One region of the Neptunomonas japonica JAMM 1380 genome, then DNA from elsewhere that is predicted to be linked to it. Evidence: predicted binding sites of a transcription regulator. Region 1 holds the regulator's gene; each other region holds the start of a gene.
The links. The regulator FNR, encoded in region 1, switches genes on or off when oxygen is low (the NO sensors DNR and NnrR bind a similar motif). The targets are predictions, from matches to a motif close to TTGATNTANATCAA.
Positions count from the first base shown of each region.

Region 2: the regulator FNR is predicted to act here: its motif matches at 2,466-2,479, upstream of NEJAP_RS09215 (DUF523 domain-containing protein).
Region 3: the regulator FNR is predicted to act here: its motif matches at 2,123-2,136, upstream of NEJAP_RS10845 (bacteriohemerythrin).

Region 1 is NZ_AP014546.1:1,421,177-1,425,517, forward strand. It holds gene NEJAP_RS06405 (hypothetical protein) at 1-55, shown strand, start outside; gene NEJAP_RS06410 (thioredoxin family protein) at 58-540, opposite strand; gene NEJAP_RS06415 (alpha/beta hydrolase) at 537-1,418, opposite strand; gene NEJAP_RS06420 (adenine phosphoribosyltransferase) at 1,484-2,026, opposite strand; gene fnr (fumarate/nitrate reduction transcriptional regulator Fnr) at 2,210-2,992, opposite strand; gene hemN (oxygen-independent coproporphyrinogen III oxidase) at 3,076-4,341, opposite strand, start outside.
Region 2 is NZ_AP014546.1:1,960,968-1,965,308, reverse strand. It holds gene NEJAP_RS09225 (AMP-binding protein) at 1-1,054, opposite strand, end outside; gene NEJAP_RS09220 (CaiB/BaiF CoA transferase family protein) at 1,110-2,258, opposite strand; gene NEJAP_RS09215 (DUF523 domain-containing protein) at 2,595-3,125, shown strand; gene NEJAP_RS09210 (peptidylprolyl isomerase) at 3,203-3,481, opposite strand; gene NEJAP_RS09205 (OsmC domain/YcaO domain-containing protein) at 3,586-4,341, opposite strand, start outside.
Region 3 is NZ_AP014546.1:2,311,343-2,315,683, reverse strand. It holds gene trpB (tryptophan synthase subunit beta) at 1-972, opposite strand, end outside; gene NEJAP_RS10850 (TetR/AcrR family transcriptional regulator) at 1,056-1,598, shown strand; gene NEJAP_RS10845 (bacteriohemerythrin) at 1,624-2,043, opposite strand; gene NEJAP_RS10840 (hemerythrin family protein) at 2,204-2,620, opposite strand; gene NEJAP_RS10835 (M48 family metalloprotease) at 2,731-4,164, opposite strand; gene NEJAP_RS10830 (sulfurtransferase TusA family protein) at 4,202-4,341, shown strand, end outside.

The sequences.
Region 1 (4,341 bases):
CGGCTTAATGAGAACACGTGATGCGTCTAAAATCACAAAGCTTATATGTAAGTAGCTTTATTTGGCTGATTTCTTTAGTAAATAAATAGCTTTGTCTATCGACTGGTCTAGGTAGTAGCCGTAGAACTCGGGTGTGTTAACGCCAACCATATTAGGCACGAGTGCTTGCCCTTTGCGGTCAAGGAACAGTAGAGTGGGCGTTAGGCTTGCATGGTAGCGTTTTGCAAAGCGCTTTATAGTGATCTCCTCTCCATTAAAGTCAGTAATTACACCGCTTGAGTCAATTTTCAGTTCTCTAAAGAGCGCTTTATCTTTATACCGGCCTCCCTGATACATAGGGTCAAGAAAATCATTATGAATGAGTTCGCAATAGCTGCAATCACGCTGGCTTACCATCACAATGGATACACGATTATCGCCTTGCTGTTTCGCATCTTCAAAAAAATTATTGGCACTGGGTAGACCTTGTGCATATGCTGCTGTCATTACGGCGCTAAAAATGAGAGCGATAATGCTATGAAAGAGTGCTTGTACCTTCATTCTTGATTTTCCAAAAATTCAACAACTAATTCTATCACTTCGTCAGCATACAGGTCCCTAAAGTAATGATCTGCTCCTTCAATGATGCGGTGTTCTACTTGCGAATTAGAAACCTGGCTCAACATTTTGGGGAGATCAGAAACCGTTTTGTCTTCTGAGGCGCTGATAACCAGCGTTGGTATCTTAATATCGTTCAAGAGAAAAGGTGTGTTGAAGCGCTCGTCAGCTTGATAGTAATTAAGAAACGCCCCGGCTTTGACCTGACTATTGGCGCAATAAATGAAGTTTGTATCTTTAAGCCAAGTATCTTTATTGGCTTTTTCAACTTGAGATAAAATATTTGTAAGAGATTGCGAATAGCGTTGCTGGTAATTATTTTTTTCACCTTCATCAGTCCATGTGGCGGGTGCGAGCAATACCTGGGCTTTAATTTGTGTGGGGTTATTGGTTGCGAACCATGCTGTTTGGTTTCCTCCGCGAGAGTGGCCCATTAACACAAGGTTTTGGGCACCTTGGTTTTTTAGCCAGTTTGTCCAAGCACCTATTTCATTAATTGCATCTGTATGTTTATGCTTGTGTGGCACCTGGCAATCATACATGCCGTGCCTATCGTTAATACCCAGACTTAGATTAATGGCTAAAGAATTCAGGCCTGAGTCGCTTAATAATAACTGTAACGTCTCAATGAGCTCCATTTTGTTATGTGCCAGCGTGCCATGTGTAATGAGTACAACACCATCAGCGAAGGAGCTTCCTTCGGCGAATTGCATCTGTGCATTTAATGTGAGATTTTCGTGCTTGGTCGTGACTTCTTGTGCAAAGAGAGGTTGCGATGTGAGTAGTAAAAGAGCGGTGGTGTTTAGAAGGATTTTATACATACGAACCTCTATTATTGTTATAAGCTTATATGAAAGCTCACAATAACAGAGGTCTCTAATTTAGGCTACAGACCTTCGTAGGCCAGCATGGTGTAAACGGGAACACCTGCTTCTTGAATACGGATAGAGCCGTTTAAGTCTGGAAGATCAACGAGTGCAGCACTTTCTATTACTTCAGCACCTAATTTCTTTATTAGGGTGCAGGCAGCAAGAATAGTCCCGCCGGTTGCAATAAGGTCATCGAATACTAATACGCGGTCACCCGGGCCTACCGAGTCTATCTGCATTTCTACGGCCGCCGTACCATACTCCAGCTTATATTCTTGGTGTACGGTTTCGCCTGGTAATTTCCCTTTTTTACGTACAAGTACTAAAGGTTTCTGCATTTGGTAAGCCATGATTGAAGCAATGAGGAAGCCTCGAGCGTCAATGCAAGCAATGTGTGTGAGTTCTGAATTCATATACCGCTGAATAAATGCGTCTGCGACCATGCGTAATGCTTTAGGGTCTTTGAAAATTGGCGTGATGTCGCGAAAGACTACACCAGGCTCTGGCCAGTCAGGTAATGATCGGATAACTGACTTGACATAAAATTCGTCGTAAGACATGTACTAATGGCTCCTCAATCAAGCCGGAACGTTAACGCTTGATATGGCTCAATGTTTACAAAAAGAAAATACGGTTTAATCATTGCGTTGGGTTACACATAGAGATGGCTACTTCTTTGTGCAACTATTTCTAGCGCCGTTCGATTAATTGAACGGCGTTTTTTTATTTGTAAGTTTTGTAAGCTATATAGAAAGCTGCTGTACATCTACTTCTGTAGGAGTGTCTTTGCCATGACACTCTCCAGAAACGTCATATAAACTGTCTAAGTCAAGCAGGTCTAGTTCTTTTCCGTCAACTTGAATTAGGTTGTTCTTTTGAAAGCGGGTAAAAATACGACTCACTGTTTCTACAGCTAATCCTAAGTAGTTACCTATTTCATTGCGCGACATCGATAGTCTGAATTTATGAGCAGAGTAACCGCGCGCTTGAAAGCGTTGAGAGAGTTTAATGAGGAACGTAGCAACGCGCTCTTCAGCGTTCTTTTTTGAGAGGAGAAGCATCATTTGTTGATCGTCTCTAATCTCTTTGCTCATGGTTCGCATTACTTGGCGTCTCAGCTCTGGTAACTGGCCACAAAGTGTATCTAAATTATCAAAGGGAATTTCACATACCGTTGTAGTTTCCATTATTTTAGTGGAAACCGGGTAGTGTTGATTATCATAACCGCTTAAACCAACCAGCTCCCCTGGAAAGTAAAAGCCCGTGATCTGCTCTTCGCCTTCATTGGTAATGGTGTAGCTTTTAACGCTGCCTGCACGAATAGCAAAAACCGATTCGAAGTTGTCACCCTGATGAAATAGGTGATCTCCTTTTTTTAGAGGTCGGCTTTTCTCAATAATATTATCGAGGCTTTCCATTTCCGTGTTGTTTAATGAGACGGGAAGGCAAAGTGAGCTTAGGCTACATGTATTACAATGGGCTTGTTGCAGGCTATGCAGTTTCCCTTCCTTTTTTATATCGCTCATGGCCAATTCCTGTGTTTGTTACATAATGAGAGGCTACTCAGCCGCTAATTATGTAACATTTCGAGGAAGGCGTGAAGTATCTATTAGATGATACGAGAAAAACCTTGTGTCGCTTGTTGTTTCGGGATGTAGCGATCGAAGGCCATGCAGATACGTCTAATCAGCAAGCGTCCTGCTGCAGTTACATGAATACGCTGCCCGTCTAGTTGAATCAAGCCATCCTGAGCAAAGAGTTGTAATTCAGACTGCTCTTGTGAAAAATACTCTTTAAAATCAATGCAAAATAGCTTTTCTATCGGTTTTGGGTCTAACTCGAAATGGCAAATTAATTGTGTAATTACGGCGCGACGAATTTGGTCGTCTGTGCTTAATTGCACACCGCGTCGGATAGCGCTTGCGCGTGTATCAACTGCTGTAGAGTAGGCGTTAATGTCATGTTCATTTTGATAATAAACATCCCCTATCTGACTAATGGCGGAGACGCCCATAGCAACTAAATCACAATCTGAGTGGGTAGTGTAGCCTTGGAAGTTGCGATGAAGCTGTCCACTCTGTTGAGCAAGTGCTAGTTCATCGTCAGGTTTTGCAAAGTGGTCCATGCCAATATACACATAACCCGCATCGAGTAACTTATTAATAGTGGACTCAAGAATGGCTAATTTTGTTTCAGGGCTTGGTAGGTCTTCTGCATTAATGTGTTTTTGTGAGCGGAATCGATCGGGCATATGAGCATAATTAAAGACGGACAAGCGGTCGGGGCTCATGTCAATGACGGTATCAAGGGTGGCATTGAAGCTTTCAAATGTTTGGTGAGGCAGCCCGTATATGAGATCCATGTTGATCGATTTGAAGCCAAGATCACGTGCGGCCGTTAGCACGGCTGCCGTTTGTTCGGTGGGTTGAATGCGATTAACCGCTTTCTGAACAACGGGGTTTACATCCTGAACGCCAAGGCTGATTCGGTTGAAGCCGGCTTTTCTGAGCGTGCGCATTGTTTCTAATGATGCTTCACGTGGGTCTATTTCGATGGAATAATCACCGCTATCATCGTCAAGTAAATTAAACTCTTGCTTGAGTTTGTTCATAAGCTCTGTCATTTGCTCATCGCTAATGAAAGTAGGTGTGCCGCCACCCCAATGTAGCTGGTTAACAATTCGACCGTCGCTATACCATTTTGCTGCTTGCTCAATCTCTTTATACAGGGTGTCTAAATAAGGTTGAGCTTTCTTTCGGTTGCGGCTAATCACTTTATTGCAGGCGCAGAAGTAACATACATGAGCACAGAAAGGGATGTGCACATAAAGTGATAAGGGCGCTGTCTTATCAGTGGTTGTTTGCCCGTTTAGTAC
Region 2 (4,341 bases), 540 kb from region 1:
AGCATGTCATTCCCGTTTCAGTCTGCCCGTAGTGATCCATAACAAGACACCCCAATCGGCGTTTAGCCCAACTGATAATGGCAGGATTTAAAGGCTCGCCCGCACTGCTCGCAACTCTAAGTCCTAATGAACTACACTCCGTTAACTCATTATCATTGGCCATCAACATACGATAAGCAGTAGGAGACGCCGCTATGTTAGTAATACCGTATTTGCGAACCATCTGATAAGTGGATTCAGAGGTAAACTCGTTTTCATTAAAGTGCGTACCATTGCCAAGCAACAAAGGCCCAATAACCGCATAGTACAAACCGTAGGCCCAGCCAGGATCGGCCACATTCCAATACACATCATCAGAGCGCAAACCTATGGCATACTTCATATACACATAAAAAGACAAAATAGCGCGCACAGGTACAGCGACGCCTTTAGCTTTGCCTACAGTGCCGGAGGTAAACATTTGCAAAAAAGGTTCATTTGCTCCAATCCGCACAGGCTCAAATTGATCTGATTGCCGAGCGAGCTCATCAGTTAATGATAAATCATCACTGCCCGTCCTAGCACTTTGACCTGATATCAAATCAGCTATCACAATCGTCGGACACGCTTTAACGGCGTCTAATTTATGACGATTATACTCATCCGTAACAATCAGTTTTGTATTAGCCATATCCATACGATAGGCGATGGCGCCTGAAGCAAAGGCAGTAAAAAGCGGTTGATAAACCGCACCCACGCGTAATGCACCAAGAATAACAATCATTAAATCCGGTGTGCGCGGCAATAATGCAGCTACACGATCACCTTTACCTATACCGTTTGAATGTAAGAAATTGGCAAATCTAGCTGACTTTTCTTGTAACTCTGCATAAGTATACTGGCTAGCAGGCCGCTTCAGTCCTTCATAGAACAAGCCAACACGGTCTGTCGTTGCCCAGCGATCACATATTTCTTCACATACATTAAAACCATCCTTGAAGCTACCAGTAAGCTGCTCTTCAATTAATGCAGGTGTAAAGTTTTCATAAAATGACTGATATTCCTTTCTGCTCATTTTATTTTCTCTTTTTATCATTCATCTGAAAGCCTGCTGCTATAGCTCATAACGTTTATATAAATAAACCCTCAGCACCAAAAGCCTCAATCTGCTCACTCGTATAGCCTAAGCTGAGAAGAGTTTCTTGATTGTTTTGACCGCACAAAGGAGCTGATTCAACTGAACGATTACTCATACCTGCTAACGAAGGCGTCGGTTTAACCTGCTTAACACCAGAGGGGCTTTCACTCATTAGTTCGCGAGCCACTGCATGAGGATGAACTAGCGCTTCGTCCATAGCTAAGACGGGCTCAACACAGGCGTCTAGGTCTGCAAAACGTTCACTCCAACATGCTTGAGTTTCTTGAGCAAAAGCTTCGCTAAGGTGTTCTTTAAGAAAAACATCATCACTGTCCATCCACTCGGGATGCCCCAACGCTTGAACAAGTACTTTACGAAACTGAGGTTCTAAACTGCCGACTGCCATATAACGATTATCGGCTGTCGCGTAGTAATCATATAAACCAGCACCGTTAAGAAAGTGTTCTTCTGCATTGATTGGGGCTTGCCCGTTAATAACACTGGGCATCATTAGGGGCTGTAACGCCATACACTGATCACTCATAGCAATATCAATATGCTGCCCTTTACCCGTTCTAGAGCGCTGAATCACAGCAGCAAGAATAGCCATTACTGCCGGCTGTGACCCTGCTGCCACATCGGCTATTTGAACACCCGATAACAATGGACCAATTGACTTTTTACCCGATGATGCAGCGATACCACTCAATGCAAGGTAGTTAATATCGTGACCCGCGCGGTCTCGATAAGGTCCGGACTGTCCATACCCAGTAATTGAACAGTAAATAATGCGAGGGTTTATTTTGCAGAGCTGCTCATACCCTAAGCCTAAGCGAGACATTACACCGGGGCGAAATTGTTCAACAACAATATCGTGATCAGCTAGCAATGCATGAATAACCTCAAGACTTTGAGGTTTTTTAAGATTCATTGCTAAGGAACGTTTACCACGATTTAAATACTCAAACGCGGCGGACTGTCCACCGATTTGAGGCTCCATTAACCGCACTAAATCTGGGCGCGATGGAGATTCAATACGCAAAACATCTGCACCCATGTCAGCGATTAACATGGTTGCGTATGGCCCCGGTAACAAGGTTGAAAAATCGAGTACTTTTAGCCCTTCTAATGGTCGAGTCAAACCGAATACCTATCCTAAACAGTGAACGCCTCACGAGTAACTACCGCGGGTATTCGTTATTATTGTTATCACTGGTATTAACACGACTGGAGATGAAATGAGTATCTTCCTTTAAGTGTTAACCCGTAATTTTATATCGCCTATTGCTATAAACGTAAAGAACTATTCACACTTTCCCTTACCTTTACGTAAAGATAAATATAAAAATTGATAAAAATCAAATAGATAACAAAACTCAATTTTGTAATACTAAAGAATAGAGATAATCTAACTTTTCTTTGATAAAGAGCAGTTTTATATGCTTATAACATTGAACTATTAGCTAGAGTCGTTAAAATGCGCGCAGACAAACTCGAGAACTTTATAAGAATGAAAAAAATACTCGTGAGTGCCTGCTTTTTAGGTCAAAAAGTTAGATATGATGGCCAACACAGCTTGCTCGAACACACTCAGATTAAACAGTGGCAAGAAGAAGGACGCATTGTTCATTTTTGTCCAGAGATGGCAGGCGGTTTACCGACCCCTCGTTTACCTGCAGAAATAACGTCTCGACACCCAGTAATGGTTGTAAACATTGAAGGAGAAGATGTAACTCCTCAGTTTTTACATGGTGCAGAACTAGCCGTAGAAAAGGTAAAAGAAGCAGGGGCATGTTGTGCCCTACTCAAAAGCCGAAGCCCTTCTTGTGGTAACCGCGAAACCTACAATGGTAAATTTAATGACACATTAACACCGGGCAGCGGTGTCACTGCGTCGGAACTTCAGCGCCATGGGATCCCTGTTTTCAATGAAAGAGAAATTGGTCAATTGATCGAGTTCATTGCGATGCAAGAAACACCTGAAGTGCTTCATCCGGAAGAACGATAAACAGCATAAAAAAGGCCAATAATAATATTATTGGCCTTTTTAATCACAGCTCAGGAGCGACTTAGCACAGCAGCTAGTTAGTCACGGTAAATTGTTTCTATCAAGTGAAATCCAAACTTGGTTTTCACTGGTCCATGTACGGTTAGCAAGGCTTTCTTAAAAACTACATTATCAAATGCTTTTAGCATCGTGCCAGGAGAAAATTCTCCAAGATCTCCGCCCTTCTTTGCAGAATTACATGTGGAATGCTTTTTAGCGAGGGCTGCAAAGTCGGCCCCTTTAGCCAACTGCTGTTTTAGCGCATCAGCTTGAGCCTTGGTTTTCACTAATATATGTCGCGCGCCTGCTCTGGCCATTATAGAGCCTCCTACCACCAATCATTCTATAGAAACGTATTTAACGGCTTAATAACACGTCATCAACTATTTACTGTTCACTAAGTTTTGCCAAGTGAGAGACATTAACGCGACATCCCGGCTTCTCTTGCCTTATGGAGTTTCTTATAGCTCTCGATCAACCTTAAGTGCTTATCAAGCCCTTCAAGCTTCATACTGGTCTTGGTTAAGCCATAAAATTTAACTTCACCTGAAACAGACCCTACGACATTTGCCATCGTATCGGCGCCATACATTCTTACCAAGTTTGGCAAATAGTCATCAAGATCTAACTCTTCATCCAAAACAATATCCAGAACAACATTGATCGCTTGATAGAATAAGCCGCGAGTCGCCGTGTTATTGTTGAAATTCATGTAATCTTGAACAAGCTCACTGGCCTCTTCATACTGTTCAAGCGCTAAATAAATAAGAATTTTAAGCTCACCGATATCGAGCTGGCCCCAAACAGTGTTTTCATCGAACTCAATTCCAATGAGCGTTTTAATGTCAGTGTAGTTATCAAGCTCACTCTCTTCTAAGCGTTCAACTAAATCCGTCAGTTCGTCATCATCTAGTGAGTGAATGTTTAAGATATCTTCTCTGAAATACAGTGCTTTGTTGGTGTTATCCCAGATAAGATCTTCAACAGGGTAGATCTCTGAATATGCAGGTACTAAAATTCTGCAGGCTGCAGCGCCTAAATCATCATGCACCGCTATATAAACCTCTTTGCCTAGATCAGCTAAGATGTTCATGAGGTTACTTGTTTCTTCCTCTGTCGTGCCTGAAAAATCCCACTCGCAGAAATCATAATCATGCTTAGCGCTAAAGAACTTCCA
Region 3 (4,341 bases), 890 kb from region 1:
CATGCGAACCTTTCCTTGCTCCTCTAAATCAGCCAGTATCGGAGACACGCCAACGTAATCAAGCCCCGCGGATATAGAGTGCGTGGGTTGTAACTGGCCTTCGTCATCTTGTAGAAAGCGTGTTGCAAAGCCTTGAGCAATACCAAAACGTGCTTGGTCTGTATTAAAACGCATTGCGTGCTCGCCAGGATCGTTGCTGCGTCCGCCTGCTTCAACACCAACAAGTTCTGTTTGTGTATCGACGAAGGGCAAGAAAATACCACACGCATTACTACCGCCGCCAACACAGGCATAGATGCGATCAGGGTGCTTTCCAAACTGCTGTATGGATTGCTCTTTAACTTCCTCACCGATAACGGACTGAAAACCAGCGACCATTTCAGGGTAAGGTGCGCAGCCGCAGCTGGTACCAATTAGGTAGTGAGTGTCTTCATAACTAGAAGACCAGTCGCGTAGCGCTTCATCTAACGCATCTTTAAGTGTGGCGGCACCAGTTGATACCGGTACCACCGTCGCGCCAAGTTGTTTCATCCAGAAAACATTAGGGTATTGGCGTTCAATGTCGTGTGCTCCCATATAGACAACGCACTCCAGTCCAAGGCGAGCCGCAACCAGTGCGCTGGCAACACCGTGTTGGCCTGCACCTGTTTCGGCAATAACGCGCGTTTTCCCCATACGCTTAGCGAGTAGCCCTTGGCCTATGACATTATTCATTTTATGGGCGCCGCTATGGTTTAGGTCTTCACGTTTTAGGTATATCTGCGCACCGCCTATCTTTTGTGTAAGGTTGGCGCAATAGGTTAAGGGGGTAGGGCGTCCTGAAAAGTGCTGCATTTCAGATTTGACCTGTTGAACGAAGGAGGTGTCAGCCATAGCTTCGCGATAAGCTTTTAGCAGTTGTTGTTGGCTGCTATAGAGTATTTCGGGGATAAAGCTCCCACCGTATTGACCAAAGCGTCCTTCATCATTCATGATCGTGCCTATATGTATTAATTTATTAACTAAACGGTTCGGTAAAGATAATAAAAATTCTTACTGGCGTCAATGGGGTATTTATGGCGCGCGGACGTCCTTCTAAAAAACAAGTGATTTTGGATGCAGCACGACAGCTGTTCGCAGAGTCTGGATATCAAGGCACATCAATTGATTTGGTTGTGCAAACTGCCAGTGTTTCAAAACCCACGGTATACAATAATTTCCCGACGAAACAGGCACTATTGCAGGCATTACTCGAGGAGCTATCATCAGAAGTACAGTCACAACGACAAGCCATTATTGGTGATGATAGCTTGTCAGTGATTGGACGCTTGATAGCGATTTTTCGCCAACTAGCCACCGTGCCTGAGTATCTTGCGGTATATCGGATGTGTTACGGAGAACGGCATAAGCTTGATGAAGTGACTTATCAGTTATGTACGCGTTTTGATCAAGTGCTGCAGGATGATTGCCAGGCATTATTACTTAGGCAGAAAGAAGAGGGTGATAGTACTCTCGTTGTTATTGCTATCTGTAGAGAGTCGCTCTTGATTCCTGCTCTATCAGGCGGGCAAGCGGTTTCGCAGGACGTCATTGAAACCGCGTTATCCCGGGTGATTTAGTGATAGCTACTTGTCTCGTTATTGATCAACGTTGTTGTCGGCTGATGAACATCGCAGTAACGGTGTCCATTGTATTGATATGTTGTATGAACCACGGAATCATAACATCGCTTAAGTAATGGCTTAGTTGTGATAAATCATGTTCTTTTTGCCATGTGCTTAGCACGTCTTGCATCTGTGCAAGCACACGCTCATGCTCGCCTTTGTGGCAGTCATAGGGTGGAAATGCGGCGTCAACCATCTGCAGCTCTTCGCGCGCAAAGTGTTCAACATTATGTTGATAAAGTTCTGTCAGTAGTTCTGTAATCTTAGCTGTATTATTAGTATCTTGAGCTAAGGCTATCTCGGCATGTAGTTGGTTAGCTAACTCCGTGGCTGTCGCGTGATCATCATTCATGAAGCTGAGTGCGACATGAGGAACGGCGGATAAATCCAATAGCGGCATCGGGCTTTCCTTTTTAATAATGACTTTATCAATGAGTGTGAAGATGCGAAGAAATTACCATGCATAGTGCTGGGTGGGATTGATATTAATCAAACGAAAATAATTAACGCTTGTAGTGGTGCAGCTCTTTCATTAGTACTGATGAATTACAATATTGATATCAGCGTGATGTGATGAAAATTGCCGTAGCATGATCCATCGTAATCGTGTGTTTTTTAAGCCATAAAGGAAATATTTCATTCATGTAAGTTTTTAGTGAATGGATATCTTGATAATGGTTCCAATGATCAATTAGAGCTTTCAACTCGTTAAGTAGACGGCCGTGTTCTTGCTTATGATGTGAAATGGCAGGGAATTGAGCTTCTTTCATGGAAGACTCTTCTTTTTCAAAGTGCGCACTTTTGTGAGCAAGCAGTGTTTCCAGTAAAGGCAGAATCAAATTTTTATGGTTGCTGTCTATTTGTATTTTGGCAATAGTTTGGTTGATTTCTGAAACGAGGCGAGCTGCTTCTTCATGATCATCATTGATGAAGTCTAGAGCAACGTGTGGGATACCGTGTTTTGTTAAATAACTCATGTTTGGCACCACTATCTTATTGTTATTGTTATTGCACTTGAGGCTACTTGAATAACTCTGTAAGCAGTATGTTTCTTTAGTCTAGCCTCAAAGATACGTGGGCTGCTTAGTTAAAAGTCCATTTTCATGTTTTCTCGGACTTGCTTTGTATCAATTTCTAATTGTAGAAGTCGCGCCTTATCAGATGATGTGAGGTGGGGTTCTCTTCGTGCAAAAACAATTTGTTTTAGTGCTCTGTCTATTTGCCCTGTAAGTAAAAAATATTCCACTCTAGCTTGGTGTACAGCGGTGGTGTTGCCTGCTTGTCCTAAGGCTTCGGATAATAAATACCAGGCATTAATATCGGTGGGATAATCTTTCTTTAGTTTATTTAAAACAGTGACAGCTTTTTTGGGGCGCGCTGCTCCCATATATGCTTTTGCTAGCAGTTGATCAACAGCATAGTGTCCTGGGAAAAGACTAGCGAGCTCCTCCAGTTGTTTACTGGCCGTTACCCATGCTTGGGCTGCGAGTTGTAGTTCTGCATTGGTTAATTTTACAAATAAATGCTGCTTCCATGAGGTAGGGAGCTTATCTAATGCGGCTTTCGCTTGCTTAAACTGGTTCATTCGAATAGCGGCCACAGCTAATCCATAATGGGCTAGCGGTGTTTGCGACGATTGCGCGGACGTTTGATAATGATTTAGTGCTTTTTGTGGATTCGTTGCAAAATGAACGCTGAGTCGCGTGCGAACAATATCAAAATCAAGTGATAGCTTTGCTGCTGGGCTTGTAGGAAGTTGTGAGGCTCGGTTTAAAGAGTCAGCAATACGTGATTCTGTTACTGGATGTGTTAATAGGAACTCGGGGGGGCGTGCTCCCTGAAAACGTTGGGCTTGTTGCATTCGTGAAAACATACGTGGCATTGCATGAGGGTCAATACCAGCCGCCGCTAGGTTTTGCATACCTATACGGTCAGCCTCTTTCTCATTCTGACGACTAAAAGCGAGCCTTGATGATTGTTGCGCTGCTATTGAACTAGTGATGGCGGCTACGCCTGCTTGTGTATCTGCAGCAGCAATAAGGATGCTGGCTAACATGGTGGCTAGGGTGAAAGGGCGGTTACGGCGGGTTTCTTCAAGCTGTGCTGCAAAGTGTCGTTGGCTTAAGTGGGCCAGCTCATGTGCAATAACTGAAGATAGCTCGTCCTCTTTTTCGGCAGAGAGTAATAACCCACCATGGATACCGACAACGCCGCCGGGAACGGCAAAAGCATTAAGTGTTGGGTTATCTAAAACAATAAGCTCTAAGCGCCTATCTTGTAACTGGCTGTGTGCGGTCAGTTGCCATAAAAGGTCGTATAAATAAGAATAGGTAATTGGGTCGTCAAGAAGGGGCGCGCTGCCGCGTAAAACTCTCGCCCACGCTTGGCCAATTTTATGCTCATTATTGAGAGATATGATGCCGGAAGTCGCATCTTCAATAAGAGGCAGATTGTTATTTGCTTGTGCCTGTGGGGCGATTAAGAGAGTAATCGCGCATAAAAAAGTGTTAATAAAGCGCATTCAGTCCTTCCTGTTCTCTTTCATGGGCGTGTGAAGCATGTCATTATCTTACCCCGTTGCTATAAGCGATGCCTGCTTAAAGGTAGTAATTAGTCGTAATGTATTGAAATATAGGCCTTATATGCAAGATAGTGATATCGATCAAACGTTAGACGTTAGAGAATTAAATTGTCCTTT